4 regions of the Maridesulfovibrio spiralis genome follow, and region 3 is predicted to be linked to each of the others. Evidence: predicted binding sites of a transcription regulator. Region 3 holds the regulator's gene; each other region holds the start of a gene.
The links. Region 3 encodes sigma-54, which starts transcription at its own class of promoters, with help from an activator protein. Its sites were predicted from a motif close to CTGGCACGGNNNNTGCTT; they were not measured.
Positions count from the first base shown of each region.

Region 1: a site for sigma-54 is predicted at 1,214-1,231, ahead of fdhF (formate dehydrogenase subunit alpha). Genes of this name have one in related genera too.
Region 2: a site for sigma-54 is predicted at 3,631-3,648, ahead of ACNI29_RS09610 (ammonium transporter). Genes of this name have one in related genera too.
Region 4: a site for sigma-54 is predicted at 4,157-4,174, ahead of ACNI29_RS14800 (OmpA/MotB family protein). Genes of this name have one in related genera too.

Region 1 covers NZ_CP182344.1:3,504,542-3,512,211, forward strand. Annotated here, with positions in the region: gene ACNI29_RS15665 (HD-GYP domain-containing protein) at 1-516, shown strand, start outside; gene ACNI29_RS15670 (50S ribosome-binding protein YggL) at 634-990, shown strand; gene fdhF (formate dehydrogenase subunit alpha) at 1,233-3,350, shown strand; gene ACNI29_RS15680 (4Fe-4S dicluster domain-containing protein) at 3,335-3,925, shown strand; gene ACNI29_RS15685 ([Fe-Fe] hydrogenase large subunit C-terminal domain-containing protein) at 3,925-5,313, shown strand; gene ACNI29_RS15690 (4Fe-4S dicluster domain-containing protein) at 5,316-5,831, shown strand; gene ACNI29_RS15695 (PAS domain-containing sensor histidine kinase) at 5,847-6,965, shown strand; gene ACNI29_RS15700 (sigma-54-dependent transcriptional regulator) at 6,971-7,670, shown strand, end outside.
Region 2 covers NZ_CP182344.1:2,142,948-2,150,617, forward strand. Annotated here, with positions in the region: gene ACNI29_RS09595 (hydantoinase/oxoprolinase family protein) at 1-1,057, opposite strand, end outside; gene ACNI29_RS09600 (sigma-54-dependent Fis family transcriptional regulator) at 1,248-2,783, opposite strand; gene ACNI29_RS09605 (hypothetical protein) at 3,105-3,338, shown strand; gene ACNI29_RS09610 (ammonium transporter) at 3,776-4,978, shown strand; gene ACNI29_RS09615 (P-II family nitrogen regulator) at 5,086-5,424, shown strand; gene ACNI29_RS09620 ([protein-PII] uridylyltransferase family protein) at 5,425-7,670, shown strand, end outside.
Region 3 covers NZ_CP182344.1:3,612,258-3,619,927, reverse strand. Annotated here, with positions in the region: gene ACNI29_RS16195 (PTS sugar transporter subunit IIC) at 1-490, opposite strand, end outside; gene ACNI29_RS16190 (PTS sugar transporter subunit IIB) at 525-986, opposite strand; gene ACNI29_RS16185 (PTS sugar transporter subunit IIA) at 989-1,417, opposite strand; gene rapZ (RNase adapter RapZ) at 1,448-2,329, opposite strand; gene ACNI29_RS16175 (PTS sugar transporter subunit IIA) at 2,428-2,877, opposite strand; gene hpf (ribosome hibernation-promoting factor, HPF/YfiA family) at 2,881-3,417, opposite strand; gene rpoN (RNA polymerase factor sigma-54) at 3,469-4,884, opposite strand; gene lptB (LPS export ABC transporter ATP-binding protein) at 5,203-5,925, opposite strand; gene ACNI29_RS16155 (LptA/OstA family protein) at 5,934-7,559, opposite strand; gene lptC (LPS export ABC transporter periplasmic protein LptC) at 7,574-7,670, opposite strand, start outside.
Region 4 covers NZ_CP182344.1:3,303,553-3,311,222, forward strand. Annotated here, with positions in the region: gene ACNI29_RS14770 (LysE family translocator) at 1-113, opposite strand, end outside; gene ACNI29_RS14775 (hypothetical protein) at 299-577, shown strand; gene ACNI29_RS14780 (GGDEF domain-containing protein) at 583-1,356, shown strand; gene ACNI29_RS14785 (substrate-binding periplasmic protein) at 1,441-2,184, opposite strand; gene ACNI29_RS14790 (Maf family protein) at 2,249-2,851, opposite strand; gene ACNI29_RS14795 (MBL fold metallo-hydrolase) at 3,039-3,995, shown strand; gene ACNI29_RS14800 (OmpA/MotB family protein) at 4,231-4,953, shown strand; gene ACNI29_RS14805 (motility protein A) at 4,965-5,834, shown strand; gene ACNI29_RS14810 (glucokinase) at 6,054-7,010, shown strand; gene ACNI29_RS14815 (dihydrolipoyl dehydrogenase family protein) at 7,023-7,670, shown strand, end outside.

The DNA.
Region 1 (7,670 bases), 110 kb from region 3:
CTGGATGAGCGATGTGTTACCCTGCTTTATCAGTCTGCGCCGCTGCATGATATCGGTAAGGTCGGTGTTCCTGACCATATCCTGCTCAAGCCGGGGAAGCTTACGGATGAAGAATTCACAGCGATGAAACGGCATCCTATTTACGGCCGGGATACCATGCTTAAGGCAAGCAAAAATCTTGGCAGTACTTCGTTTCTGCAGTTCGCCATGGAAATAGCTTACACCCACCATGAAAAATGGGATGGGTCAGGTTATCCCCAAGGATTGAAAGGTGAGGAAATTCCCTTATCCGGCAGGCTTATGGCCATTGCAGATGTCTATGATGCCCTGATCAGCAAGCGGGTCTATAAGCCGCCCTTCACGCACAGCAAAGCGGTATCGATAATCCAGAAGGATAGCGGAACACATTTCGACCCGGAACTGGTGGAGGTTTTCATGGAGCTTAACGAAGATTTCCGGCAGATTGCGATCAAGTATGCCGACCTGCAGGAAGAGCGTGATGCTTTGATGGAGTAGCTTAGTCTTGTTTAAAGGTAGATATTTCTTGTGGAAGAGGTGTTTTTAATGTGTTATGATCTATAATTATAAGTATTGACGTGGTTGGACCATCTGATTCAAATAAAGGTATTTGAAATGAAAAAAAGATTAAGAAAGAAAAAAAGAGTCGGTGAATTTAGAGAATACGGTTTTTGGGTTGGCGTAAGATTAGCAAAGCAGTTGGATACTGATGCTGTCGATAATTTTATGGATTCTTTTATAGAAGAGGCAATTGAGGAGAATGGTTTAGGGATTTTAGGGGGAGGGAAGGGGCATGAGTTCGGTTGGGCTGTCGTTGCTTTTAAATCGCGGGAGTCGGCTTCTGAAGTGCAAATAGAAGCGGTTAAGCAATGGCTTGTTAATTGTTCGGAGGTAGCTGAATATGCTGTTTCGCAATTGATTGACACTCGTTACGGTGATTTTGATGGGCCTGTTGATTGGGTAAAAAAGTAGCCTGATCCATAGTTTGTTTTGTCTGCCATGATCCGCACGCGGTAGTTGTGCAAAATGAAATCAGGTTAATTGGAAGATTCCGATTTTATTGCATGCAATTGCAGGTTTATTGCATGCAATTTTGTTTTAGATATCAGGCTTGAATTCAGGTTTGGTGCTGAGTTGTTGGGTTTATTTTCATTGTTTTCAGTGTGTTGCTGGTTTTAGGCAATGCTGTTGGTTTATGGCATAGCATATGCTAATTGAGCCGCATGCAACGTACAACAACTACATGCCCTTATTGCGGTGCCGGCTGCTCACTTTCTTTGGAAGTCGAGGATGGCCGTATCGTCAGTGTTTCTCCCGGTCCTGAGCCCTCTGTAAATCAGGGCGTCCTCTGCTCCAAGGGGCGGTACGGGTTCGATTTCGTCCACCACAAAGACCGTCTCACCACTCCGCTTGTGCGCAGGGACGGGCAGCTTGTCCCGGCTTCATGGGATGAGGCCCTTCAGCTTGTCTCAGACCGCTTGGGTTCTATTGTGTCTGAATTCGGCCCTGATGCTGTGGGCGGATTTAGCAGTGCCCGCTGTTCCAATGAAGAGAATTACCTTTTCCAGAAATATATCCGCGCAGGGCTAGGCACTAACAATGTCGACCATTGCGCACGTCTCTGACACGCTCCAACTGTAGCCGGGCTGGCTACATCACTTGGAAGCGGTTCCATGACCAACTCAATACGTGAGTTGTGGGATATGGGATATGAAGACTGTGTTTGCGTGATCGGCTCCAACACAACAGAATGCCACCCGCTTATCGGTATTGGCATGATGGAAGCGAAAAGGAACGGGGCCGGGTTGGTCGTCATTGATCCGCGTGAGATTGATCTGGCGCGTCAGGCGGATGTCTGGCTCAGGCTGCGTCCGGGAACTGATACACCGCTCTTGTCCTCTATCGCACGGGTAATTTTGGATGAAGGTCTTGCGGATCTTGATGCCGTTGCCGCTGCTACTGAAAATTTCACTGCCTTCAGGGAAAGTCTGCATGCTTTCGATCCTGAAAGCGTAGCTGCCATAGCAGAAGTTCCGGCAGATGACATCCGCAAGGCCGCGCGACTGATCGGAAGTTCCCCCAATGCCGCCTTTTATTACACAATGGGCGTAACCCAGCATACCACCGGGACTAATAATGTGCTTTCCGTGTCCAACCTTGCTTTGCTTACCGGGAATATCGGGCGAGCGAAAACCGGGGTTAATCCATTGCGCGGGCAGAACAATGTTCAGGGTTCCTGCGACATGGGAGCCTTGCCCAATGTGCTGACCGGGTATCGTCCGGTGACTGATGATGCTGTAAGGGCATCTTTTGAAGCAGCATGGGGCGTTGAACTGCCTTCCGAGCCGGGAATGACTATTCCGAAAATGTTGCATGCAATTGAGGAAGACAGGTTCAAAGGGCTTTTCGTTTTTGGGGAGAACCCAATGCGCAGTGACCCGGACATCAACCATGTGGAGCATTGTTTAAAGCATGTGGATTTTCTAGTTGTTCAGGATTTGTTCCTCACTGAGACCGCAGCACTTGCTGATGTTGTCCTGCCCGGAGCCAGCTTCGCGGAAAAGGACGGAACTTTTACCAGCACTGAAAGGCGGGTTCAACGTATCCGTAAGGCAGTAGATCCCGTTGGGGAGAGCCGCCCGGATTGGGAAATTCTGGCTGACTTGCTGGCTAGGCAGGGACGTCCTGAGCGTTATGAAAGTGTCGTAGATGTCTTTGACGAAATGCGGGCAGTTACTCCAAGTCATGCGGGAATCACTTACGAACGGCTGGAAGAGGGGGGAGTTCAATGGCCCTGCTTTGATGAGAGCCATCCGGGAACCCCGATCCTGCATGTCGGGCAGTGTGTGCGCGGACCCGGAAAATTCATGCCCCTTGAACACCGTGAGCCTGCCGAACTGCCGGATGCCGAGTATCCGTTGACTCTGACCACCGGAAGGGTGGTTGCCCATTACCATACAGGTACAATGACCCGGCGTTGTTTCGGTTTAGCCGGGACATGGCCGGAAGAGTTGGCGGAGATTCACCCCGCAGATGCCGTTAAGTACGGAATTTCTGACGGCGAACTGGTGGAAATCAGCTCCCGCAGGGGAACAGTCAAAGCCCGCGCTTGGCTGACTGAAAGAGTGCGCCGCGGTCTGGTCTTTATGACTTTCCATTTTTCAGAGAGTCCGGCGAATCTTTTGACTATTGCCGAGGGCGATCCTGTAACCGGAACCCCGCAGTTGAAAGTTTGTGCCGTTTCAATTCGTAAATTTATGGAACCGGGAGCGTCTGCCGCTGCTCAGGTTTCAACATCAATAAAGGAACAAAGCCCATGTCATCGCGTTTAACTCCTTTCATCCTCGCCAGTGCGGCCAAATGTATCGGTTGCCGGGCCTGTGAACTTGCTTGTGCTGCTGCCCATGTTCAGGGCGGCGTTTCTGTGGGAAGTCTTCAGGGCGTGCTCTCACCGCGTTTGTATCTGACCCGCGCAGAAGAAATCTGTGTTCCCGTTGGTTGCAGGCATTGTGAAGATGCTCCCTGCGCCGCAGTCTGTCCCAACGGCGCAATCCAGCGCACTGATTCCGGTGTTCTGGTGGACGAAGAGCATTGCGTCGGGTGCAAGACCTGCCTCGCGGCCTGTCCTGTGGGGGCGATGGAAATGGCCCAGATCTGGAAGAATGGCCGTCCTGCTTTGCGCCGGGTGGTTGATCCGCAACAGCCTGATCAATACATCGTCGAGCCGGCTCTTTTAGCCAGCAAATGTGACCTCTGCTATGAACGGGAACAGGGACCGGCCTGTGTGCAGGCCTGTCCGCAGGATGCTTTGGCTCTGGTGGACCCCATGAAATTGAAAAAACGCCGTAACATCGAAGCGGCACTGGCCCTTGCCGGGGTTGGAGTAAGAGCGGGTGAGGAACTGTAATGACAAATTTATCCCAAGTAGTATCTATTGATCCCGCTGTTTGTACGGGCTGCCGCCGCTGTTCCGAGGTCTGTCCCGTTGATGCAATCAGAGGTGCTGAAGGCGAACCCCAGAAAATTGATACCTCCAAATGTGTTATCTGTGGGCAGTGCGTTCTGGTTTGTTCGGCTTTTGTCTCTCCCTTTGACGATGCAGCTGAGAATCTCCCGACCATGCGTGTTCAGCGCGGGTTGGATAAAAATGATCCCGCACCGCTTTTTGCCGCCCATTTTCGTAACGACACCGGGCGTGTAGCAGATTTTTTGAGCGACCCATCCAAGAATACCATGGTCCAGTGTGCTCCGGCGGTGCGAACCTCAATTGCCGAGGAATACGGTCTTGCGCCGGGAACCCTGACTCCCGGACAGCTTGCTGCTTCCCTGCGCCGCCTTGGCTTCGATGCTGTTTACGATACTATTTTCGCAGCGGACGTTACCATTATGGAAGAGTCTTCCGAGTTGCTGGAGCGTATTGAGTCAGCCGGCCCCCTGCCGATGTTCACCTCCTGTTGCCCCGGCTGGGTGCGCTACATGGAAACCGCATGGCCTGATCTGACCGATCACCTTTCGAGCTGCAAATCCCCGCAGCAGATGGCAGGCGCATTGTTCAAAACATATGGAGCCGAGATTGCCGGAATCGGTGCGGAATCCATCGCCAGTGTCGCGGTAATGCCTTGTACTGCAAAGAAACATGAAGCGGCCCGTCCTGAAATGAATTCCAGCGGAGAGCAGGATGTTGATGCTGTGCTTACCGTGACCGAACTTGCGGCAATGCTTAAGGCTAAGGGAATCAAACTCGCCGATATGCCCGAAGAGGAATTTGATGTGCCTATGGGCCTTTATTCCGGGGCCGGGGTTATTTTCGGTGCTACTGGCGGGGTTATGGAGGCTGCGTTGCGAACCGCAATTGCTGTCACTACCGGAAAGGAAGTCAGCGAGAGCGGGGTAGAGTTTATTCCTGCCGGGGAGGGGATTCGCAGGGCAACAGTTGAAGTTGCGGGCACGAAGATTCGGGCGGTGATCGTTTCCGGTCTGGCTAATGCAGCGGTGCTTCTCGACGATGTGCGGGCCGGAAAAGCGGATTTCGATTTCATGGAAGTCATGTGTTGCCCCGGTGGCTGTGTTGCCGGGGGCGGACAGCCGAAACTGCTGCCCGGAATTGATCTTGCCGAGGTCATAGCTAAACGCCGTGGCGGGCTGCACCGTCATGACAGGGAGCTTCCTGTGCGTGCTTCACATAAAAATGAGTCTGTCGCCGCACTTTATGAAAAGTTTCTGGGTGCTCCCTTGGGGCATCGCTCGCATGAACTGCTGCATACCCATTACTGTATCGACGGCGGGGGAGATTAGGGATGAATACTTTTGTCTTGGCTGTTCCTTCCCGGTGCATAGGTTGCCGGGCCTGCGAGATTGCCTGTGTGGATGCCCATATGAGCTCTGACATGGCACAGGCTATGGAACAGGGACAGCCGTTCAGTCCACGCCTCTCGGTAATTCGTGAGTCCGGTGTTACCGCTCCGATCCAATGCCGCCAGTGCGAAGACGCGCCTTGTGTCAAAGCATGTCCGGCGGGTGCTATCCGTTGCGACGGCAGGTCTGTAGCCATTGACGCGGAACTCTGCTTCGGGTGCAAGGCATGTCTGGCAGCATGTCCGTTCGGGGCCATGCAGGTCGGACTGGTTAATCTGGAAAAAGAAACTCCGGTGGCCTACAAGTGTGATTTGTGTTCCGGGCATCGGGCTGATCCTGCATGTGTCAGTGTTTGTCCGGCGGGGGCATTGAGTGTTTTTTCAAATGAGGCTTTGCAGAGGTTGTCTTCGTCAAAGCGGCGGGAAACTGCGCGACTCATGGCTTTTGACGGTAATTAAGTGTGTTGTGATCAGATGATTGAAAAGGACTCCATATACCGGTCAGTGGTCGAGGATCAGACTGAGCTTATCCGCCGTTTTCGTCCCGATGGAAGGCTGACCTTTGTGAACCGGGCCTTCTGCCGTTTTTACGGTATGAGTGAAGAGGAACTGCTTGCTTCCCATTTTCAGGAACTCCTTGCTCCTGATGAGCGGGAGGGAATTGTACGGCAACTTTATTCGCTGACACCTGCCAACCCGGAAGTCAAAACCGAACCCAGTTACACTGATGAAACTGGGGGAGTCCACCATGTGCAGTACGTTACCCGTGCTATCTTCGACAGCGAAGGCAAGGTTGTTGAGTATCAGTCCGTAGGGCGCGACGTTACCGAACAGCGTAAAGCGGAAGCGACCCTTGCCGAAGCGCGTTCGGCTATGGAGCGGGCCAGCAGGGTAACGACTTTTGCTGTGATCGGGGGCGGGATTGCTCATGAGATAAACCAGCCGTTGAATGCCATCCGGTTGCTTTCCGCATCGGCTTTGTTGCTGGAGGACCGTTCAGAGACTCCGAACAAAGGGGTCGTGCGCATGCTGAAGAAAGTATCGGAGCAGGTTGATCGCATTGATTCCATTGTCAACCATTTACGTGAACACCTGCGCAGCAATCAGAGTGTTTCCGGAGAGCTTTGCAATCTCGGCGATGCTGTGCAGTCGGCCTTATCTCTACTGAATGCGCAGATGATTGCGCGCGGGATTGCTCTGGAAGTTTTCGTTTCCCCTGAAATCAAGACTGTTGCCGGAACCTGTATCCGGTTTGAAGAGCTGGTCATGAATCTGGTCGCCAATGCCATGCAGGCTCTGGAAAACCATGATGAACCGCAGAAAAAGATTTCAATCCGGGTAGTTCCGCAGGGAGAGGATTCAGTGGAACTTACTGTTGCTGATAACGGTCCGGGATTTGATCCTAAATTGACTGACGAATTGTTTGAGCCGTTTTTTTCCACCAAGTCACCGGGCAGTTCCATGGGGCTTGGGCTGTCCATTGTACGCACCATTGTTCAATCTGCTGGAGGCTTTGTGGCAGCAGAGAACCGTCCTGAAGGCGGGGCCTTGTTGCGGGCCGTATTTCCGGCAGTTGAAGCTGGGGGAGTCTAAAGAATATGCGTATTTTACTTGTTGATGATGACGCGCCGACACGTGATTCCCTCGCTGAGTATCTGACCTTGCTGGGGCATGCGGTTACACCGTGTGCAGAGGCTGTTTCTGCACTCAATATCTGCCGCAATCATGATTTTGAAATGGTCTTTTCAGACATTCAAATGCCGGGCAGAACCGGAATTGAGCTGGTCCGCGATATTAAGGGGGCGGACTTTTCCATTGCTCCTGACGTGGTTCTTTATACCGGGCATGCCGATCTTGAACTTGCTATCGGTGCTTTACGGGCCGGGGCGTATGATTACCTGACCAAGCCGATTAACCTTGAAGAGCTTGGTGCGGTTCTGGAGCGGGTTGCCGAACATCAGGTTCTGCTGCGTGAGAATGAGAAGCTGACTGAGCATTTTGATGAAGTTGTGGCCAAAGCGACAAGTGAAGTCCGGGCTGAGCTTGAGCAGCTGCGAGAACTGCTCTCCCAACAGGCCGGGCTGGATAACGTAGGTGTTTTTTCTGAAACCATGTGGGAAGTAGTCAGTCAGGCCCGGTTGTATCACGATGACCGTGATCTTCCCGTGCTCATTCAGGGTGAAACCGGGGTCGGCAAGGATATTGTTGCCAAGCTTATTCACTATGGCGAGGACAATTCCCGCTCCCGCAGACCGTTTGTGGATATCAACTGCGCAGCCCTTCCGGCAAATCTATTTG
Region 2 (7,670 bases), 1.5 Mb from region 3:
CAATATTTCCGCAATCGCAGGAGCCTTTCCAGATCAAGGCGTCAGTGAGGGTTGGTGTTTCCCCTCCGAAAGCGATCGAAGGACCGAACCGATTGGGGCCGACCCGGACTACGGTGTCGAGGATTGAAATGGCAGAGTCTCCGCCGATGCCGATGGAATGGACTTTCAGCGCCCGTACAAGGGTTGGGTGTGAACCGATGTGAATTCCTTCCTGCTCGATAAGCGGGCTGCCCCCGGCGAAAATGGCTATGTCGGTAGTGGTCCCGCCAATATCATAGATAATGGAATCATGGGTAATGTTGCACAGGGCGATGATGCCCATGACGCTGGCCGCCGGGCCGGAAAAGATGGATTGCACCGGAACCTTGCGGGAGATGTCTAGCGGCATGGTTCCGCCGTCAGCTTTGAGGATGTTAACTTTGATATGGCCCAAGCCCATCTCGTTCAGAGTGTCGGCTATGGCGTCGGCAAATTTGTTAAAGACCCGCCAGACTGCACAGTTGTAGAAAGCGGTGGATATGCGGCGGGGAAAGTTCAGTCGTCCGGTGAGCTGGTGGCCGAGGGTGATGAAATCGGCGTTGTCGCCCACAGCAAGTTCAATTTCCTTTTCATGTGCCGGGTTTCGGGGAGAAAATTTGGTAACTGCGGCGTAGACTTTGATTCCTGCTTTGCGGCAGGAAACGATGGCTTCCTCAAGGGATAGCGGGTCCAGCCTTTTGCTTTCCGATCCACGGTGGTCCAATGAACCGGGTATGACGTGGAAGTCTTTGCAGGTCATGAACGAATGAGGATCAAGGCCCGGTCCGGCGGAAACAATGACTCCTACATCTTCGTAATTACCTTCCACAATGGAGTTGGTGGACAGGGTGGTGGAGAGGTTGAGCTGTTTTATGCGGCCCGGGTCCGTGTTGCGGACAATTTCCCCGAGGCTGTTCTTGATGGAGGAAAGCAGGTTGTCGTGTTCGGTGATAACTTTGACCTGCGTCTCCAGACCGTCTGGACCTATGGCTACGGCATCAGTGTGTGTTCCGCCGACATCAATTCCGAGAAGGAGCATCTGGTAAATCCTTGAACTGTTCACCCGCTCATGCGGGATGTGGTGTGAAATAAAATGGAGCAATCCGGTCCTGCTTTATTAAGAAAAGCCTATCTATCGGATTATGATTCATTCATTTTTCTAGCACCGGGCCGATGTATGAGTCCAGAGGTTTTACCGTCAGCGGTTTAATACTTCAGGCGAGTGGTTTCTAGCCCCGCTTACTGATCCCCAGTTTTTTCATGCGCGAGTCAAATGTTGAGCGGTTGATTTCTGCGGCACGGGCGGCGCGGCTGATATTCCAGCGGTATTTTTCGAGCAGCTTCATTACATATGAATACTCCAGTTCCTTCCAGGTCATGGAGGTCAGGTCGCCTTGCGGGGCGCTGGGCTGCTCGTGTTCGACGGGCGCTGCTTCCTGCGGCGGTTTTGTTTCCGGCTTTGCTCCCGGGTGGATGATGTGGCGCGGCAGGTCCCGTTCGGTGACAGTGTCTCCTGGGACCATGGCCTGAAATTGTTTGACCATGTTTTCCAATTCGCGAATGTTGCCCGGCCAATTGTAATCTTCCATGATGGACATGGCTTCCGGGGACATTTTCTTGGGCAGCATGTGGCTGTATGCGGCTTCGCGGTTCAGGAAATGAGTGGTCAGCAGGTTGATGTCTTCCTTGCGTTCGCGGAGGGCGGGCAGCTTTAGGGGGAGGACATTCAGCCTGTAATAAAGGTCTTCCCTGAAACGGCCGGAACGTACGTCTTCTTCAAGATTGCGGTTGGTGGCTGAAATGATGCGGATATCAATCTTTTTAGTCTGCGTGCCCCCCAGTGGTTTGATTTCGTTCTCCTGCAGTACACGTAACAGCTTGGCCTGCAGATTGATGTCCATGTCGCCAATTTCATCAAGAAAAACCGTTCCCCCGTCGGCAGCTTCAAACAGGCCTGATTTGTTGGTTGTGGCTCCGGTGAATGCTCCTTTCTCATAACCGAACAATTCACTTTCAAGCAGGTTTTCGGGGATGGCACTACAGTTCTGGGTCAGGAAAGGTTTCTGAGTGCGCGAGCTTTGAGCGTGGATTTCCTCGGCAAACAGTTCTTTACCGGTCCCGGATTCGCCATAAAGCAGTACCGGATAGTTGGTGGCTCCGTAGTTTTCAACCAGCTTCAGGGCTTTATTTACAGATTGGCTTTTGCCGACAATGGTTTTATTGTTGCGTATACTGCTCAGGGTGCGGCTCAGTTTTGCAAATTCAATCCGTTGTTTTTGAAATTCAAGGGAATTGCGTAGGGAAATTGAACCGATATCCACCATGTCCTGCAGCATGGTCAGGTAGGCGGGGTCAAGGTTGAGCTGTTCCCCGGAGGTACTGGTGTCGATTACCTGCACTGCGCCATAGACTTCCTGTCCTTTCAGGTGCAGGGGGAAGCAGAGTATAAGTTTGCTTTTTACTTTGAAATTTTGTTCCAGAGAACTGTAATGGCGCGAGTCCCCGGCTTCGGCGATGGTCATCTTGCCGTGTTTGATGACCCAGCCCACAATGCTCTGTTCCTGCGGGGATATTTTGATACCCTTGACGTTTTCGCTTTTATCTCCAAGGGCTTCGACGCATTCATACATGTCGTCGCGCTTGATCCAGAGGGAGCCGCGTTCCACATTCTGCAATTTTAACAGCAAGGCTAATATCTGAGTCTGCAGCTTATCCGGGTCTAACTCTTGCGACAGGGCTTTGTAGTCATTAATAGATATGGTCATGGTTATGCCCCTAGTATTTAATTCTTTGATTTTTAAATCTAGTGATTTTTATGAAATATCGTTAAAATTATACTCAGTCAATATGTTTGGTCGAAGTTGTGTCAGTTTATAATTGGCGGTTTTGGATGGTGTGCCTTGCTATTGGCGGGTTGAGCGGGGTGGTCTGTTTTTTGGCACGGATGGTGCTAATAAGAGATTAGCTTGTTAGTCAAGTATGGACCGGAGAGCCCATTCCACCTCCCCGACCCCTCCGGGCTTTCCGGTCCATAACCTTTTTTAGAGCAGAACGGATTCAGTTTCGAAATATATGGAGATGGCCTGATGAACAGTGTAAAGACTTTAGTATCCATGCATCGCGAAGATATGGCTCTTTTACGTTCAGAGGCAAAACAGGCCAGGCAGGCGCGGTTGGATTGTGTTCGTGAGATGGATCAGGCCTATAAGGAACTTCGCTGTAAGCTCTCTGCTGAAATGCCGGTGGCTGCCTCTTTTTCAATGAAGCTCCGTACTCCGATAGCTCTGATGGCTACCCTGATGGGAGTCTTTAGCCTCTAGATATTTTTTGAGTCCCGCCCTGTTGGCGGGAATTTCGCCATGAAGAAGACCCGTACCTTATTAATAAGGTGCGGGTCTTTTTTTGTCTCAATTATGGGGTTGGGGTGTTTCTGGTGGGCAAATAATTTTTCCCAAGTAATATTGTTCTGTCTAATTGAACGGGGATTGCTGTCAGTTTGAAATGATTTTTTTGTTTAAGTGGCGTTTGTATTGAGTGTAAATTCATGTAAAATTTGCAAATATGTTTTTTAGGTGTATTTTTATCTCTTTTACGAGTAATAAAATTCCTGTTTTGGCATAGAGTGTGCTTCGTATGTATTGAAAATGCATTTTTGAAGGTCGGTTTTTCTAAAATTGTAAAAAAACGAACATTAAAAACGATTTTAGAGACGAAATTGTAAAAAATAGTAATCTTCAAACAACGGGGTTGATTCAAAATGAATTCGGCGGATACTTCATTTATATTGATTTGTGCAGCACTGGTCATGTTCATGACTCCGGGGCTGGCTTTGTTCTACGGCGGTATGGTTCGCAGCAAAAACGTTCTCGCGACCATCATGCAGAGTTTTATCATGCTCGGTCTGGTTTCCATTATTTGGGCGGTGGTCGGTTATTCACTGTCCTTCGGTACTGACATCGGCGGAGTCATCGGCGGAATGGATTTCTTCGCCCTTAACGGCGTAGGCATGGACACAGCCAATAGTCCTGCTGACAATCTTCCGCACCTTCTTTTTATGGTCTTCCAGTGCATGTTCGCGGTTATCACTCCCGCGTTGATCACCGGAGCCTTTGCCGAGCGTATGAAATTCGGTGCATTGCTTATTTTTTCTTCTTTCTGGGTTGTCCTTGTTTACGCTCCTATGTGCCACTGGGTCTGGGGTGGCGGCTGGATGGGCGATCACGGTGCTCTCGATTTCGCGGGCGGTGCGGTTGTTCACATGAGTTCCGCTGCTGCGGCACTTGCCGGTTGTCTGATAATGGGTAAACGCAAAGGATACGGTAAGGAACCGTTTATTCCCCACAATCTGCCCATGACCCTGCTGGGTGCAGGGATGCTCTGGTTCGGTTGGTTCGGCTTCAATGCCGGTAGTGCTCTTGCTGCTGACGGTCTTGCAGCCAATGCTTTTGTCACCACCCATCTTGCTGCGGCTGCCGCTGTTCTCGGCTGGTTGCTGGTTGAAACCATGCACGGTGGCAAACCCACAACCCTCGGAGCTGCTTCCGGCGCTGTTGCCGGACTGGTTGCAATTACCCCGGCTGCCGGTTTTGTAACCCCTATGGCTTCCATCGTTATCGGTTTCGGCGGCGGCATGGTCTGTTACGGCGGTGTGCTCATGAAATCAAAATTCGGTTATGATGATTCCCTCGATGTTGTCGGTATCCACGGTCTCGGCGGTACTTACGGTGCTATCGTTACCGGTCTGTTCGCCAGCATCGGCGCGGAAGGTCTGTTCTACGGCAACGCTTCCCAGCTCTGGATTCAGATTGAGTCCTGCATCGCCACTTGGGTTTACTGTTTTGCTGTAAGCTGGATTCTTTTTAAACTGATCGACAAGTTCTACGGCCTGCGTCCTTCTGAAGAAGACGAAGTTGCAGGACTGGACGTTTCCGAGCACAGCGAAGCCGGATACCAGTTGTAGATTTGAGTTGATGCGCTTCGCGCTTTTGATGAATTGATTTCGCCTCCCGGCGGCCAAGGGAACTAAGTCCCTTTGGAATACCTAATAGTTAAAGCAGGATAGCTCCAATGAGAAAAATAGAAGTTATAGTACGGCCTTTTAAGGTTGATGATGTAAAGGAAGCCATTTCCGCTCTCGGTCTCAAGGGCATGACCGTTACTGATGTTAAAGGTTTCGGACGTCAGGGCGGACACAAGGAAGTCTACCGTGGTGCTGAGTATCAGGTTGATTTCATAGCCAAAACCAAGATTGAAATTGTGGTTGATGCTGAACGGGTTCCCGAGGTTATCGAGGCCGTAAGTGAAGCTGCCAAGACCGGCAAAGTCGGTGACGGCAAAATCTTCGTTATTCCGGTTGAAGAAGTGGTGCGTATCCGTACCGGAGAGACCGGTCCGGAAGCCATCTAGATGAATTCTGAAAAAATCCCCGGATCGTCCTCAGGGGCATCTATAGACCGCTTACTTGCGGGACGTGAAATACTTCTCGCGGCATGCTCCAGGAGCATGCCGCGGGATTTCCCACAGCAGATGTGCTCTCTGGTGGATGACTATTTCAGATCCAGAATCATGGAGGCTGTTGCCGAGGGCATTCTCTCCTCCTATGACGATCTTTCCATCGTGGCGGTAGGCGGCTATGGACGCGGGCAGCTCGCTCCGTTTTCTGACATAGACGTACTGATTCTTACCGGACTTTCCGCACAGGAAGATCTTGAAGATCTGGCCTCTTTTCTTTTTCATCCTCTCTGGGACCTCAAGTTTGATATCGGTCACGGTGTGCGCACTGTGGAGCAGAATCTTGAATTGGCAAAGTCGGATTTTAAGGTACTGGCTTCACTTCTTGATCTGCGCTTTATTGCCGGACTTGAAGAGCCTTTCCGGGAACTGGTCGGGAAATTCCGGTCCGAAGTACTGCCCGGTGCGGGCGAAGAGTTCTGCCGCACCCTTTGGGATAACCGGGCCAAAACCGGGATGGGCATGGACTCCGTTGTCCTTGAACCTGATCTCAAAAACGGTTGGGGAACCTTGCGTGATGTGCAGTTCATCCGCTGGTGTGCGGACATCAAGGGGGATTACTCGCCCCTGAACAAAAATGATCTCATTGATCTCTGCAAGGACGAAGCCCTGTTAATGCAGGCCCGCTGTGCTGTTCATTATTTGCGTAAACGCAAACAGGATAAACTTATCCTTGATATTCTGCCTGACGCTGCATCCTTTTGTGGGGTTAAAGGATATGATCCTGCAAAGCGTGGCAATGAGTTGCTGGCCTCCATTCATCAGGCCATGATTCGGGTCCGTTCTATGGGGGATGGGCTGTTTCGGGAATCATTTGATGCCGATTCCCGTTCATTTATTGATCACCGGGGTATTGCCGGGCTTAAAGCCGGGTTGGAGGTTTTCGGCATAAAGTCCCGTACCGGGGTTCCGCTTACCCGTGAAGCCCGCCGGGCGGTTTCGTCGATCAGTTCTTCCGATGACATTAATCTTACCCGGGCCTTGAAGATGGTCATTGATATCTTCAAGGGCGAATTCGGTTGGCGTGCTTCGGTTGAGATGCTCGACAGCGGAGTATTAAAATCCTTCCTGCCCGAGTTTTCAAAGGTTTCGGAGCTGGTTCCGTATGACGGCTACCACCAGTATCCTCCGGGGCGGCATTCACTGCTTACTGTTCATAAATGTTGCGATATTTTCCGCAATGAATTCTCCGAAGGCGGTAAGTGTATTTCCGCTGCTGATTTTGATGCTTTGCTGCTGGGTGCTTTTTTTCATGATATCGGCAAAGGAAAGCCCAATCACAGTGAACGCGGGGCCAGAATTGCCGAGGAGATTCTAGGGCGGACGGATTTTTCCACACGTTTTAAAGATGACGTGATTTTTCTTGTACGTGAACACCTGCTGCTGGTTCGTGCTTCGCGTTCCATTGATCTCAGTTCCGTAGAAGCCTTGCAGAAGATTGCAGATAAGATCGGGTCGCTGCGGAAGCTGCGTATGCTTTTCATCCTGTCCATGGCTGACTCCATTGCTACCGGACCGAGGGTCTGGAACTCATGGAGTGAATCCCTGTTGCGTGAAATTTATGCCGGATTGGAGCTGGTGCTCTGTGACGAAGCTTATGTTGATCTGGCCCCCGCGACGCAGCTGACCGACAGTTTGCGCCGGGTGCGTGAATGCGCAAAAGGGGTGGTAGACCCCGGTATTGTGGAGTCGCTTATAGCCTATATGCCTGAAAGATACCTTATTGTGGAGGACCCGGATGAAGTTGTGCTGCATATGCAGCAGGTGCTGGAGTTCAACAGGGTTTATGAAAGGGATCTTGTTCGTAAACCATCCGGTAAGGGCGGGCGTGGTATAAGTCTGGTCCGGGCTTTTGAAACTGAGGATGAAAAGCGGGTTAAGCTGGTCATTACCGCCAGGGACCAGGATTTTCTATTTGCCGCCCAGAGCGGAGTAATGGCTCTGCATTCTGTGAATATCCTCTCCGCTGAGGTTTTTTCGTGGTCGGACGGCACGGCTGTGAACATTTTTATTGTCGAGGCTCCGCCTGAAAGTGCTCCTTCCGATATCTGGGGCAGGGTGGAGCGTTCCATTATGTATGCACTTACCGGACGGCTGGCCCTTGATTACCGGCTGCATAAGAAGCGCAGCTCTTTGCTTGC
Region 3 (7,670 bases):
GAAGGATTATGGTACTTGTCCAGAAAAAAAGCCAAGAAGTGACAAAAGTTCTTAAAATAGATTGAAAAACAAGCTTTTGCGGGAGCTGATTACCTGCTTTTCCCTTGCGTGCCCAGCCGATTAGCTTGTTGTGTCCACGATTATGCCATTGCCTTAACGAATAATCCAGCCAAGAACCGAACCGGGCCAGCGGCAGACAGGCCAATAAAACGACCATGACTTGCCGTGGATCAGTAAAGGCAAAGGAAGTAGTTAATGCCAGGGCGGCAAATGTTGGAGCAAGAATATGTGGGGGAATGTAGGTTCCTGCCGGGATATTATCCAGCCAGAACAACTCAAAGAATACCGCAATTTTTAAACTTGTGGCAACATCACCCGTGACAGCACCCCAGAGAGCACCTACGACAAGAGGACGCTCAAGAAGGCCGGGATTTATCGTGAAGCGGAAAAGCGAAAAAATCGCAAAAAAAAACCAATCACCGCCACCCATACTGGAAACGACAGAGCTAATCCTTGGAACAGACTCATGAGAACCTCACCTGAACAGGATCATTGGGGACACAGCGAAAATCAAGTTCTATGCCCTGCCCTTTAAAATAATGAAGACAGGACTCATCATCCGAGCTAAGAGCCACACTGGGGGAAATTTGCTTCTTACCGGGACCGTAATGAATATTACCGATATTCACGGAATTAAACCTGAACCCGGAATCAAGTGCCCGACGAACATCGGCGCATGATGAAAAAAGAATGATCGTGCTGCCGTTTCCATTAGCAAGTGCAATAATCTTATCGTTCAATTCTTCGACAAGACAGAAAGCACAGCTAACCGACTGCGGAATAGCCAACGACATAATCTGCTGTTGCAAATCATCCCCGGCTACAGCATCGTTAGCCACGATGATATTCTTTGCGTGGGTGTACGGTAGCCAAGTTTCAATGATCTGCCCATGAACAAGACGGTTATCAATTCTCACCCACATCATGGCTACCCTTTCGTAGTTCGTTTTCGCAGCATTTCACCTGCAATTACAATCCCTTTAGCCGCAGCCTTGCTGACTTCCCCAGCCATTTTCTGCAAGGATTCATTGCGCATCTGAAATGCCTTGAGAAGCATGGGCAGGCTCACTCCGGTGACAACCTCAATATCATCTCCCTGAAGAAGGGAAAGACTAAGATTGGTAGGTGTTCCGCCGAACATGTCGGTAAGAATCAGGACTCCGTTTCCATTCTTAACTTCGGAGATATGACCTTTAAGCGATTCCACAGCGGCATCAATGCCCTGCGAAACATCCACGCTTAAGGAGAGAACTCCCTCCTGCGGACCAACAATTAATTCACCCGCTTCAATCAGCGCCTGCCCGAAGTTACCATGGGTAACGAGAACTATACCGTTTTTACTTGATTCTATGCCCATCAATCTTCCTAATAAATTCAAATATATTAACTATTTCAAATGAATATGTTTATGTTCAAGAGAAACAGAATAACCATTATCCTTAAGAGTTGCAAATACCCTTTCAGCGGTGGCAACGGAACGGTGTCTTCCACCGGTACATCCAACAGCAATAGTCAGCCTGTATCTTCCTTCCGCTTCGTAAAGCGGAAGCACATATTGAAGGAAATCGAGATATTTCTCAATAAAAATTGAACCCGGTTCCGTACCGAGAACATAATCTGAAATAGCTTTATCCTGACCAGAGAGAGGACGAAGTTCCTCTTCAAAGTACGGGTTAGGCAGGAAGCGGAGATCCATAACCATGTCCGCAGCAGTAGGAACATCGTGCTTAAAGCCAAAAGACATCACATGGACTCGGAGACCTCTCGTCTTTTCACTTAACTCAGCCCACTTTTCCTGAATCCTGCGGCGAAGATCATGAATAGAATAGGTGGTGGTATCAATAACGAGATCAGCCTGCTGCCGGACTTCACCGAGAATCTCCTTTTCCCGTTCCAAAGCCTGTTCCAATCCAATATCTCTGGACTCAAGAGGATGCAGACGTCGGGTGGTTGCATAGCGGCGCACCAGCTCTGGAAGACGCGCTTCAAGGAAAAGAATGCTGGGCGTGTAGCCTTTGCGGGTCAATTCTTCACGAGTGCTTTCCCAGTCGGAGCTGAACTCCAGCTGTCGCAGGTCCATCCCCAGCACCAGCCCACGGTATGCATTGTCTCGGGTGTTGAACAAATCTACCAGACGGGAAAGCATCCCTGCAGGCAGACCGTCGACGCAGAAAAAGCGTAGATCCTCAAACACCTTTAGCACTGTGGATTTCCCGGCGCCGGAAAGACCGGTAACAACAATCACAGGAAAAGAGTCATCCGTAACCACCTTGAAGCCCTCCTTTAACTCTAGCCCACAAATAAAATTAGCAATGACCTAGGTTCATTGCTAATCTAATTATTTATATCTTTTAAACAACTTTAATCTTATGCGATACCGAGAAGGCGAAGTAATTCATCCTTGTCCGCAGTATCGATAAAAGCCTGCCGGAACGGCTCATCCTTGAGTTGCCGCGAAATCTGGGCCAGCACCTTCAAATGAGCACCGGCCCCCTGCTCGGGGGCCAGTACCATAAAGAATATTTTACAGGGCTGCATATCCAAAGATTCAAAGTCTACGCCCTCACTGGAGCGACCAACGACAACAACTATATCTTCAAGACATTCCAGTTTTCCATGGGGGATGGCAATGCCATCCCCTATTCCTGTTGTTCCAAGTTTCTCACGATCATTAAGGACCTTCAGGGCATTTTCCACGTCTACATCAAGACCTGCGTCTTTCAGGGTGGAAACCATTTCTTTCAGAACTTCGCCCTTATCAGAGGCGTTCAGTTCATATATAACAAGATCCTTCGCCAGATTGTCAGTTATGTTCATTAGTTAGTATCCCGGGTCAATTAAACCGAAATCGCCATTGTTGCGGCGGTATATTACATTTATGGCTTCGTTGTCCGCGTTGCGGAATACGAGGAATTCATGGTCAAGGGTCTGCAACTGCTCTGCTGCTTCATCAATACTCATGGGCTTGGGAACGAAGGAGTCAGACTCCACAATCACTGGTTCCCGGTACTCTTCCTCACCGTAACTGAGAATATCCATTCGCGCAGGAGCAGACTCCTTACGCCTGTGGCTTCTCATCTTTTCATTTGCGCGACGAAGCTGGGCTTCAAGCTTATCCAGAACCATATCCACGGTAGAATACATGTCCTCGGACACTTCGTAAGCTGAGACATGCAGATGGTCGGAAGTAAAAACAACTTCCGCAACGTGTCTGAACTTATCAACTGACAAATTCACCTGCATATCAGTATTGTCAGGATTGCTGACGTACTTTGCCAACTTGGAGAAACGGCTGTTTGCATATTCCTTAAGATGTTCGGATGCGTCGAAGTTCTTAAAAGTAAATGCTACGTTCATAAAGAGCCTCCTTAGTAAGGGGTGAATATGCGTTGATTTCTCCGAACTACATTAGAAGACCTTTTTCCTTTTCGAGGAGGAGAGTATCCCCATTGCAGTTCTATACTTGGCTACGGTCCTTCTGGCGATATTGACTTCCAGCTTCTCTTTGAGAATCTCAGCGATCTTCTCGTCACTGAGGGGCTTCTTTCCGTCTTCTTCACCGATCAATTTCTTGATCGTCGCCTTGACGGATTCGGAACCGACCTGAGATCCGTCGTCCAGACCGAGAGCACTATTAAAAAAGAACTTTAGCTCATAGATTCCATGCGGAGTCGATACATACTTATTCGTTGTAATTCGGCTCACAGTGGATTCATGCATTTCGATGTCTTCCGCCACCTCCTTAAGAATAAGCGGCTTAAGCTTGGTGACACCTTCGGCGAAAAAATCGCGCTGGAATCTCACTATGGATTCAAGAACTTTATATAAGGTACGCTGCCGCTGATACAGGCTCTTCATCAGCCATTGAGCGGAGCGCATCTTGTCTTGAAAGTATTCTTTGTCATCCCCTTTTGTGGATGCCAATGTCTCCACATAAAATGCATTCATCTGCAGTTTGGGAAGACCGTCTTCGTTTAGAACTATGACAAAATCTCCGTCATATTCATAAACATAAGCATCCGGGCTGACATAGAAAGAGTCTCCACCTGAAAAACTTGCTCCCGGAAGAGGATCAAGTGTCTGCATCAAGTCCAGATAACTCTTCAAATCCTCCATGCTAAGCTTGAATTTCCTTGCAAGCGGTTTGTAACGCTTTTTTTCAAGGTCATCCAAATGATCACGTACCAACGAGACCAGAATCGGATCATCGTCGAGCTTTAAAGCCTCAAGCTGAATCAGTAGACATTCCTGCGGCGTTCTTGCTCCTACCCCTACAGGGTCGAACCGCTGGATGCGGTAGAGCACACTTTCTACATCTTCGATTTCAGCATAGCACGTTTCACAAACTTCTTCCAAGTCAATCCGTAAAAAACCTCCGGAACTTAAATTACCGATAAGACACTCACCTATGGTGATTTCTGCCTCAGTAAAATCGGAAAGACTCATCTGCCAATGCAAATGCCCTTCGAGCGAGGTTGTCTTGGTCAAACGGGCTTCAAACGAAGTACCCTCTTCATAAGACTCGGATTCACGGGAAGCGGACTGCTTTGACGTACTGGAAAATTCACCGAGATAATTTTCCCACTCCGCTTCCTTGGAAATTTGTGCTTCCTCTGCAGTAGCGGTACCTGCATCAGCATCAGCAGCATCAGTCCTTTCCTGCGCTTCAGCTTCTTCAAGGATAGGATTTTCCATCAGCTCCTGATGAACGGAATCCACCAGTTCCAAGCGGGAAAGCTGCAACAACTTGATAGCCTGCTGCAACTGAGGAGTCATCACCAGCTGCTGAGTAAGCTTTAATTGTTGTCTAAGTTCCAACCCCATATTATCAGGCCACCTTCTATTTATATCTAATTCAATTTATTTCAATCAGTTATCAGCCGAGAACAGAAAAAACACTTTCTAGGTTCCCTCAACCTTGATTCAACTATGCCACATCCATTTTCAAGATGCAACAAAGACCTCTGAATCATCTGAAATTTATGGATTTTTTATATACAGAAAATGTATATGAAAAAAGTGTACCAATGTTCTGGCAGACTGTAAATCAACAATGACAAATTTAATTAAACTTTACACAATAAAGGCCGGGATTACTGAATAAATCCCGGCCTGAATATTTAATGCTTAATGCACAGACTGCTAAAGACTAAAACTGTCCCCCAAATAAAGCCTGCGCGCCTTGGTATTTTTAACAATACTTTCCGGTGAACCATTAAGTATTACCCGGCCTTCGTACACAAGATATGCCCTGTCGCAGATGGAAAGGGTCTCGCGCACATTGTGGTCGGAAATAAGAATACCCAGCCCCATATCCTTCAACGAAGAAATAATGTCCTGAATATCAATAACCGCAATGGGGTCAATCCCTGCAAACGGCTCATCAAGCAAAATGAACTTGGGATTGTTAATCATGGCACGGGCAATTTCCAAACGGCGTCGTTCACCACCTGAAAGGTACATAGCCTTCTGGTCGGCAAGACGCAGGATGCCCAGTTGGTCCAGAAGTTCATCCGCTCTCTTGGGAATATCCTTACCGGAAAGACCGGTATGCTCAATGATGATTTCAAGATTTTTACGTACAGACAACTTTTTGAAAATGGAGCTTTCCTGCGGCAGATAGCTGAGCCCCATACGAGCCCGCTCATGCAGAGGCAGACGGGTTATCTGTTTCTTATTGAAATAGACATCCCCGGAAGTAGGCTTAACCACTCCCACCAGCATATAAAAAGTGGTTGTTTTACCGGCTCCGTTCGGACCCAGCAACCCTACAACCTCTCCCTCGCGCACAGTAAGCCCGATTCCGCGGACAACCTCTTTAGGTCCGTAGTTCTTGACCAATTTCTTGGCGATAATCGAAGACATAATTTTTCCTACTGCGACACATTTTTCGGGGTATAGAAAATAGCCTCGATAGGCTTCTTGCCGCCGACAACCTCAGCACGGTTATCTTTAATGTAAAATTTGATTTCATCGCCCTGAATATTGTTGGGGCCATCCAGCAATTCAGCATTACCTTTCATGTATATGATGGAATCACCAACCACATAAGTCAGCTTATCGCACTGACCTTTGCGCTTTTTCATCACCACCTTAACATTACCGCCGGCAACGATTTTCTTAATCTTGTCCTGAGTATCGGAAAGAGAATCGCCGTCTGGGCGTAAATAGGCAGTCAGGGTGTCAGAAGTGAGAGTTACATCCAGACGTATAACCTTTACATTACCTGAAAAAGTAATCTGGTTGCGGTTTTCGCTGAATGTCATTTTGGTAGAAGTAATCTTAATGGGAACTTCATCCGGGCCGCCGGGGACACGCTTCTTGCGCGGTTTCTCTTTCTCAACGACCGGGGCATCAGCTGAAAGATAAGTGCCATACACATAACCGATGAGCTTGGCTTCTTTATTCTGATCAGCCTTGAAAACAGGATACCACTTTCCTTCGAGTTGACCAACGACGACCGGCTGTCCTTTTTCCAGCTTATTTACAATAAGGGCTTTAACATCAGGCTCGGAACGGACATTCAGAACTGCTGTCGCATAGAGAGTTTTAGTCTCGACCGGAGCGATCAGCATTTCATCCATTGCCTTTTCCATGGCGGCAAGTTCATTGCCACGCTTCAGCTCTTCCTTAATCTTTTCATTCTTTTCAGCCTTGATCTCTGCTTTACGGGCATCAATTCCAGCCATCTGAGTCTTTTCAAGATTTGCAGGATAAGGAGCAAGGAAAGGCCCCCAAGCATAACCCCAGACCGGAGTATCATTTTTAACAATGGTATCAATACGGTAAAGGGCATACATTCCACCCTTCACTTTATTAACCTGAGCACGATGTCCGGGGCTAAGCACACCCACGGCTCTGGAAGTAGCCACAGGCTTTTCAATTACATTGATCCGACGCACCGCATACCGAATACGTGCATCGTCATTGACCATATCAACTTCAGATTGCTTGACATAGCCAAGAGCATCAGCCTCGGAAACGACCTTTGCATCCGGCTTGAAAAAGGCATACCAGCCATTCCTGAGGAAACCTACTTTGATCTTGTCTCCGGACTTGAGCATTCCACCTGTAGAAGACTTTACAGTGCGTTCCAGATGGTATTTCATGTCCTTTCCAACATAGCGGATATCCCCCCAATCCGCGAGCGGGCTATCCGCAGCAGCGGGGATGACCACTTTACGGGAAACATATCCGACCGGCTTAACATCCTTTTCATCGGAAGCCGGATAGATATGGAGCCAGCCATCTTTCTCCGGGCCGACAAGAAAGCTTTCCGCCGGGGAAAGAATCCAGACAACATTCGCCTTGAGAGAAGGCTCTGAACGGACGTTGGCGATAGTCCTTGCAATCTTCAGTTGAGATTTATCATAAGCATGTACGCTGGAGCTGGCCGTAAGAAAGGCCAGAACAAACAACACAATAAAAACAGCAGAAGAAAAAAATACTGGTACAGACCTGCCGCGCAAAAATGAACTATTTCCAAATATATTTATCAAATGAATGCTCGCTTCTATTGAGGCATTACCACCATGTCCGGTGAAATTAGGGCTTCCATTCCATCTTCAATCATTATTTCACGGGTTACAAGGTCGACCTTGACCCGGTTG
Region 4 (7,670 bases), 310 kb from region 3:
ATTACACCCGTGCCCGGCATTAATACTACTAATAAAGCTGTCAGCAGGAATTCGCCGCTTACCATATCCCCTCCATGGTTTTGTGTTTGGTTAATCGGCATATAATAATGCATGAATGAGGTTAGGCAAGAGGGCTGCTGCGTTTCATCAGATATTATTGTCAGCGTATTTAAGTGGCGCATAATTGTTTGATTTATTGAAATTTTATGTCAATAATCTTGGTTTAGACATAAGTATGCAGTGTCTATTGTTTTGACTTCTTGTAAATATCCTCTGTTGTAAGTTTAAGGATGTGTCAATGAGCTTTTTTTCGCGATTTATCGAAAATACTTTTTTAAAAAGCTATCATGCCGTTCATGATAAGTACCGCATTAAAGTTTTACGGGCATTGATGATTGTTTGCTTGTTTTTGCTGCCTATTGAAGCCTTGTCTTTTTATTACACAGAAAATTACTTCATCGCTTATAGTGAAGCTGTGTTTATCGTGATCCTTTATCTGTTCAGCAGGAGAATGTGGCAAAATACCCGCATATTTGGAACTTTTTTACTGTTACGTTTTTTGTTATTTGGTGCATGATTTCAATGTGGTACATTGATGACATCAGAGTATGGATGTTTTCTCTGTCTTTCCCGGTGTTTTTTGTGTTTTTTTTGGGGTTAAGAAAGGGAGTGTCGGTTACGATAGTCTATTTTTTGCCTTTGGTTTTGTCTTTTTTTCATTATTATCAAGAATCCGGTCAACTGCCGATCTCAACAAATATATTCATAGTATATTGCTTTACTGCGATATATATTGGTGTGTTGACTGTAGCATTTGAGCTTACAAATAAATTTTTGCTTTGTGATTTGAAACAGCGGGCTGAATTAGATGAGCTGACCGGTCTTTATAGTAGGAGAATGTTTTTCGACTTATTTAAGCATGATCTGGCGCAGGCTGAGCGGTTATCCTTTAATATAAGTCTTCTGCTTATGGATATTGATCATTTCAAAAGCATAAATGACACACATGGGCATCCGGTTGGAGATGAGGTTTTGAAATGTGTTGCAGGTACTTTTTGTAAAAGTATCAGGAAAAATGATACCCTCGGCCGCATAGGGGGTGAAGAGTTTGCCTGTATGCTTCCTGCTGCAAACGCACAGGAGGCGGCTGTTGTGGCGGATAAAATGCGTAATGCCATTATGGAGTTGAATGTCGAGAATTTACCGCAGTGTACAATCAGTGTAGGTGTAACCGGATTTATTGCCGGAGACTCAGTTTCAAGTATGTACAAAAGAGCCGACCAAGCACTTTACAAAGCCAAGGCAGCGGGAAGGAATTGTACTGCGATAGGCGATATTTCTGGATTTAATCCATGATGTATCTTTCAAAAAGAAGAGTTGTGCTGGAGTGTTAGGTGGTATCCTTTCTTGAAGGATGGCATTGCTATGTCGCTACCAAGTTTACTTAATGTATTTATTTATAACTCTGTCTTTGAACCCTGTGTCCATGATCTCTTCTAAGGATTTCTGAATTTTAGTGATAATCTCATCTGAAGTATCTTTATTTGCCACCATGTAATACCCGCCTTCTTCAGAAAGAAGATATACAATCTCTAATTCTGAATATTTATATCCTAAATTTTTCATTTGGTAAGCCAAATCCAATGGGTCTCCGGGAATAAGGTCAACTCGTTTTTTAAAGAGCATTTTCAGTAATTGTGGTGAGTTGATTATTAATGAGTAGTCTTTATTTTGAAATCCATGGGTTATGAAAAATTGTTCAACAGACCCCCCAGAAAGAACCCCTGTATGATATTTTTTAATATCTTCAACATTGTTAATCTGTATGTTAGTCCGATTTTTTAGTTTGTAGAGGTATACTTTTCTGGAGTGGATGGGTCCAATCCAGAAATAATTGTCTTCGCGCTGCGGAATACGCGCGACTGTAAAGAGCATAGTGTTTGGGATTTTCTGCACAGTGATTAATGCGCGCTTAAATGGGTATAGTGCAAGTTTGTATTGAATATTTGCCTTTTGCAGTGCTGACTCTATCAGCTCTGTGCTGATACCGACAATTGTGCCGTTTTGTTTGAAATTATATGGAGGCCAGTTGTCTACAAAAATAGTCAGTTTTTGAGCTTTCACAGTTGCCGCTAAGCCAAGTAAAAGAATGATCATTAAACCTATGAATGGCTTTAGTTTCATTTGATAGCTCACTTTTCCGTTTATATTAAACTTTATTCTAATAGCTTAACTTAGAAATTATTTTTTATCCATCCCCCGCCACAACAACCCCCAACTCAACCAGAGTTTCAATCACACGCGCCAGCGGCAGACCAACCACGTTGGTATACGACCCGCTGATGCCCTTGACCAGAAACGCGCCTTGACCTTGGATGGCGTAGGCTCCGGCTTTGTCGTCGGGTTCTCCGGTGGCGGCGTAGGCTTTTACTGCGGCTTCGTTGAAGTCGATGAACTCCACTTCCGTTGATATTGCATAGCTGATTTTTTCCCCTTCGGGTGAGATCAGGGCACAGCCGCTGATTACATTATGCTTGCGGCCGCAAAGGGATTTTACCATTTCATAGGCTTCGTCACGGTCTTTAGGCTTGCCGAGGATGTCGCGGTCACGGACTACGATGGTATCCGATCCCAGTACGTAGGCTCCGGGATTGGAGGCTGCTACGTTTTCCGCTTTCTGTTCGGCCATCAGGGTGGCGTATTCTTCGGGGTCCTGATTGGGAAGCGGGGCGGGTTCGTCACAGGTGGCGGGTTTGATTTCAAATTCCAGCCCAGCAGATTGCAGCAGGTCTTTGCGGCGCGGGGAACCTGATCCCAAAATCAATGGTTTCACTGTGGTATATATGCTCATGGCTTACTCTTTTAATTAAATATTTTTATCGGGTCGGTCACAAATTGTCTGCTGATTTTGTTTGATAGTCGGCGATAGGTCAAATGTTAATGCCGATTTCAGTCGGCTTGTTATTTTTTGTATGCTTTTGTTGCCCTTTTCTGCTTCTGGATGTAATAATTCATAAAATACAGAACAGGAGTAATAGATGAAGGTTTGCATCTGGGGCGCGCGCGGGTCCCTGTCTGCCACATTCAATGCCGAAAGGGCTAGAGCCAAGGTTAAGGCTGCACTTGAGATTGCTGTTGAAAAAGGAATTGATTCAACAACCGATCTTGATGAGTTTATAGACAATGAACTTCCGTTTCCTGTTCGCGGTTCTTACGGAACCAATACCCCATGTATTCAGGTGGAAGGGCAGGGGGATGATTATATCATCTGCGACTGCGGGACCGGGCTGCGTGATTTGGGCAACAAAGTCATGGCTGACCGGCATGGTGCGCCGGGAGCCCATTTCCATATATTGATGTCCCATCTGCATTGGGATCATGTACAGGGTTTTCCTTTCTTCGTCCCGGCTTACATTCCCGGAAACAAGATTACTTTTTACGGCGGTCATCCAAACATAGAAGCCGTTTTGCGCAACCAGCAGAGCGAGCCTTGTTTTCCGGTTCATTTCGATAATCTGGCTGCGGATATTGATTTCATCCGTTTGAAAACGGGACAGAAATTTGAGATTGCCGGGGTGAGTATTGAGGTCAAAGCCCAGTATCATCCGGGGGGATCATTCGGTTACCGTTTTGAAAAAGACGGAAAATCTGCAGTTTATTCCACTGATTGCGAACACAAAAGTGCCACAGCACTAACCGATAAGGGGTTTGCTGAATTTTTCAAGGATGCGGATCTCCTGATAATGGATGCCCAGTACTCATTTGCCGAGGCTAATTCCATCAAGGAAGACTGGGGGCATTCAAACAACATCATCGCTGTTGAGCTTTCCGGTATGGCTAAAGTCAAGACCCTTTGCCTGTTCCATCAGGAGCCGGTGCTGGATGATTTCCAGTTGCAGAAATTTCTTGAAGATACCAAGGAGTTTTCCCAGCTGGCCGAGTTCAGGCCGGAGAAGATAATCATGGCTCAGGATGGGCTGTGCATTGATTTGTGATTGAGATCTTTTTAATTTTTTTAGAGCGGTTTCCGAAAAGGAAGCCGCTCTTTTTTTTAGGACGTTCCGTTTATGTCCTCTTTTTGACTTTTTCAATTTTTATCCTTTCCTTAAGTAAAGTAATTCTTTCTTAGTCCTTGTAATATACACTATTTCAGCCATTGGCATTACCCTTGCTTTCAAGTCAGAGAGAACCACGGGCTTAACCCGAACTTTTCCGATGACGGAGCAAGGTATGAAATTTGACGACTTGAAATGTGAACTCGATCTGATTGAATTTAAGTCAGGAGACACGGATACTTCCGGCATGAATGGCTGGGCTGTTCCGTGGTCGGACCTGATGATGGTAATGTTTGTGCTTTTTGTAGTGCTTTTCATCTACAGCCAATCCAAGGAAAACATCAAAGTCATTTTCGAGGGCAATGCGCAGTCGCAGGTCGCGGTTAACCCGGCTGATGAACTTATTGAAATGATTTCGTTCCACCGCGAGGCCATGTCCAGCTCAGCACGCGTGGTCATGAGTCCTGAAGATGTGCTTTACCGTAGCGATGACGGTGCGGTGAGCATGAAGGAAGAAGACGGTGAGTTGAAAATCGTGATGCGCGGCAATGCCTTCTTTGCACCGGGCAAAAGCGTTTTTGAGCCTAAGACCCGTCAATATCTTGCCGAAGTCGCAGAAGTCCTCAAGACCAGCAATCATGCCATTCATATCGTCGGCCATACCGACTCTTCCGACGCAGCCAGAACGGGTGAGGAATCGTCTTTTGCTCTTTCTGCGGCACGTGCTGCAAAGGTTGCTGAATATCTTATCAATCAGAAAACAATCGACCCGGTACGCATAATTGTAAGCGGACGCGGCGGTTCAGCACCTGAATTACCCGGTGATATGGGTGAGGTTCAAGGCAACAACCGCAGGGTCGAAATTGTGGTTATCAATACTGATGTCAATGCCAAGTAAGGAGGTCTGTAATGAATAAAAAGAATTTAATCGGCGTCATCGTTGCCTCTTCCATATTTGCCGGAAGCTTTTGGTTCAGCGGAGGGATAGCACTTTATTGGAATGCGGCAGCTCTTGCCATCGTAATTTCCGGCCTTGCTGTGGCGGTACTGCTCAGCTATCCGGTTGAGCTGTTGCGTGAAGCTTTCCGGGTGGTACAGGACAGTTATTCCACCCGTCTGGCAACTCATGAGGAAATTGTGGAAACCCTGCTTGATCTCAGTGTGCGTTCTAAGATGGACGGTATGCTTTCCCTTGAAAAAGCAGGCGAAAAGACCACTATTTCCTTCCTGCGAAATGCGCTCATGCTGCTGGTAGATAATTTTGAGGAGCATGAAATCAAGGACTGCCTCAAAACTGAAATGTCATTTTTCAATATGCGCCGCGGCGAATCAGAACGAGTCTTCCAATCCATGGCCCGTTTCGCTCCTGCATTCGGTGTTGCCGGATCAGTAATCGGATTGATCGGCCTGCTTATGGGCATCGACAATCCGGCAATGATTCTCAAGCACATCCCGGTTGCATTTATCTCGACTCTTTATGGAGTAATTTTCAGCAACATGATTTTCGCTCCCATGGCTGAAACCGTGCGTTGCCGGACCCGTAACGAGTTGATTAATCAGAAAATGATCCTTGACGGAGTTGTCGCTATCAAGAATGAACAGAATCCTTACAAGCTCGAAAGAAAGTTGGGTGCTTTCATTGATGCAGATGACCGTGAAGAAAAGGCCGAAGCCCTTAGAAATATTACCCGTAAGTATATCAAGATGCGCCGGGATGAGAAAAAGGCCAAGGACAAAATCCTTCATGAAGTCCCTTTAGTGAAAGCTAAGGCTTCCTAGGCTCGCAAAAACAGATCTCCAATTCAGAATTGAATAACCGGCCCGGTGCGACGTCCTGAGAAGGGCGGTCCGCGCCGGGTTTTCTTGTGTCCGTTTTTTGACAATGCATGGCCCGGAAAAGTAGAACTATGATCGTTTATTTCTTTTGATTAATGTATTAGAATTCAGGTTGGTTTGTGTGAATTTTAAACTTAATTACCTCAGCAGGGGATTGCTATAATGGGATTAGTTCTTGCCGTGGATATCGGGGGCACCAACAGCAGGTTTGCCGCATTTGAGACCGGACCGGGCCATCATCTGGTCATGAAAGAAACGGTCTGGCTTTCCAGCGTGGAAGCGCAGAGTTTTGACCATCTAATGGAAATGCTCGGCGCAAGTGATTTCCCATATGCTCCTTCAGATTTTGATGTGACGGTTATTGCCGTTGCCGGTCCGGTTGTGGGCGGCGTCTATTGCAATGTCACCAATGTGGACTGGGATGTGGATTTCCGGGACGGGTATAAGAAATACGGCTTCAATGCTGCTGTGCTGATTAATGATTTTGCAGCACAGGCTTATGCCTGCCGTACTCCGGCTGTAGAAGGGTGCAGAGTCATCCATGAAGCCGATATTTCACCAATCGGAACCGTAGGCGTGATCGGAGCCGGAACCGGGCTGGGACATTGTGCACTGGTTCCCGTTCCTGTGTCTGAACTCGGTTACGTGCCTGTCCCATCCGAGGCTGGACATATTTCATTTCCCTGCCAGACCCCGGAAGAACTTGATTTTTGCAGGTTCGTCATGGACAAGCGTAACCTTTCGTACTGCTGCGGTGATGAAGTGCTTACCGGGCGCGGTTTGAATATCCTGCATATGTATCTGACCGGGGAAGATCTTGAACCGCGAGAGGTTGCCGCAAAAATGAAACAGGGGAACGATACTCTCGAATGGTATTCCCGGTTCATGGCCCGCTGTTGCCGCAACTACGCTATCAGCGTCTGCGCGACCGGAGGTCTGTATATTGCCGGGGGCATTGTGGCCAAGAATCCTTTCGTGATTGAGCAGCCTGTTTTTTTAAATGAATTTTTCGATTCCAGCTCAATGGGTGATTACCTGAAGCAGATTCCGGTATTCCTGAATGATAATCAGGAAAGTGGGCTTTACGGCGCTGCCTTGCGCGGTGTGCTGCATATCTAAAGTGGAGAAGGCATGGCCAGATATGATTATGATCTAGGCGTTATTGGCGGTGGTGCTGCGGGGTTGACTGTTGCTGCCGGGGCCGCCCAGCTTGGGGTGAAGGTTCTGCTGATTGATAAAGAAAACAAACTCGGCGGCGACTGCCTTCATTACGGGTGCGTGCCCAGCAAAACCCTGATCCGCAGTGCGCGGGTTCGGCATCTAATGGCTCGGGCCGGGGATTTCGGTCTGCCCGAAGCTGATCTTATGCCGGTTGATTTTTCCAAAGTCGCGGCCCGCATCCAAAGTGTGATCGACAAGATTCAGGTTCATGATTCCGTGGAGCGTTTTAATTCCCTTGGTGTTGAAGTCCTATTCGGTGCTCCGCGCTTCACTGACAATCATTCTATTTCCCTCAATGGTAACAGGATTTCAGCCGGATCATGGGTTGTTGCCAGTGGATCTTCTCCTGCCATTCCGTCTATCAAAGGACTGGCCGATGTGCCGTACCTGACCAATGTGGATATATTTTCTTTGCAGGAGCTGCCTGAGTCCTTGATTGTACTCGGCGGAGGCCCCATTGCCGTTGAAATGGCCCAGTCATTTCAACGGCTGGGAACCAAAGTGACGGTGATTCAGCGCAGCAGCCAGATTCTCAGCCGGGAAGACGAAGACATGGCC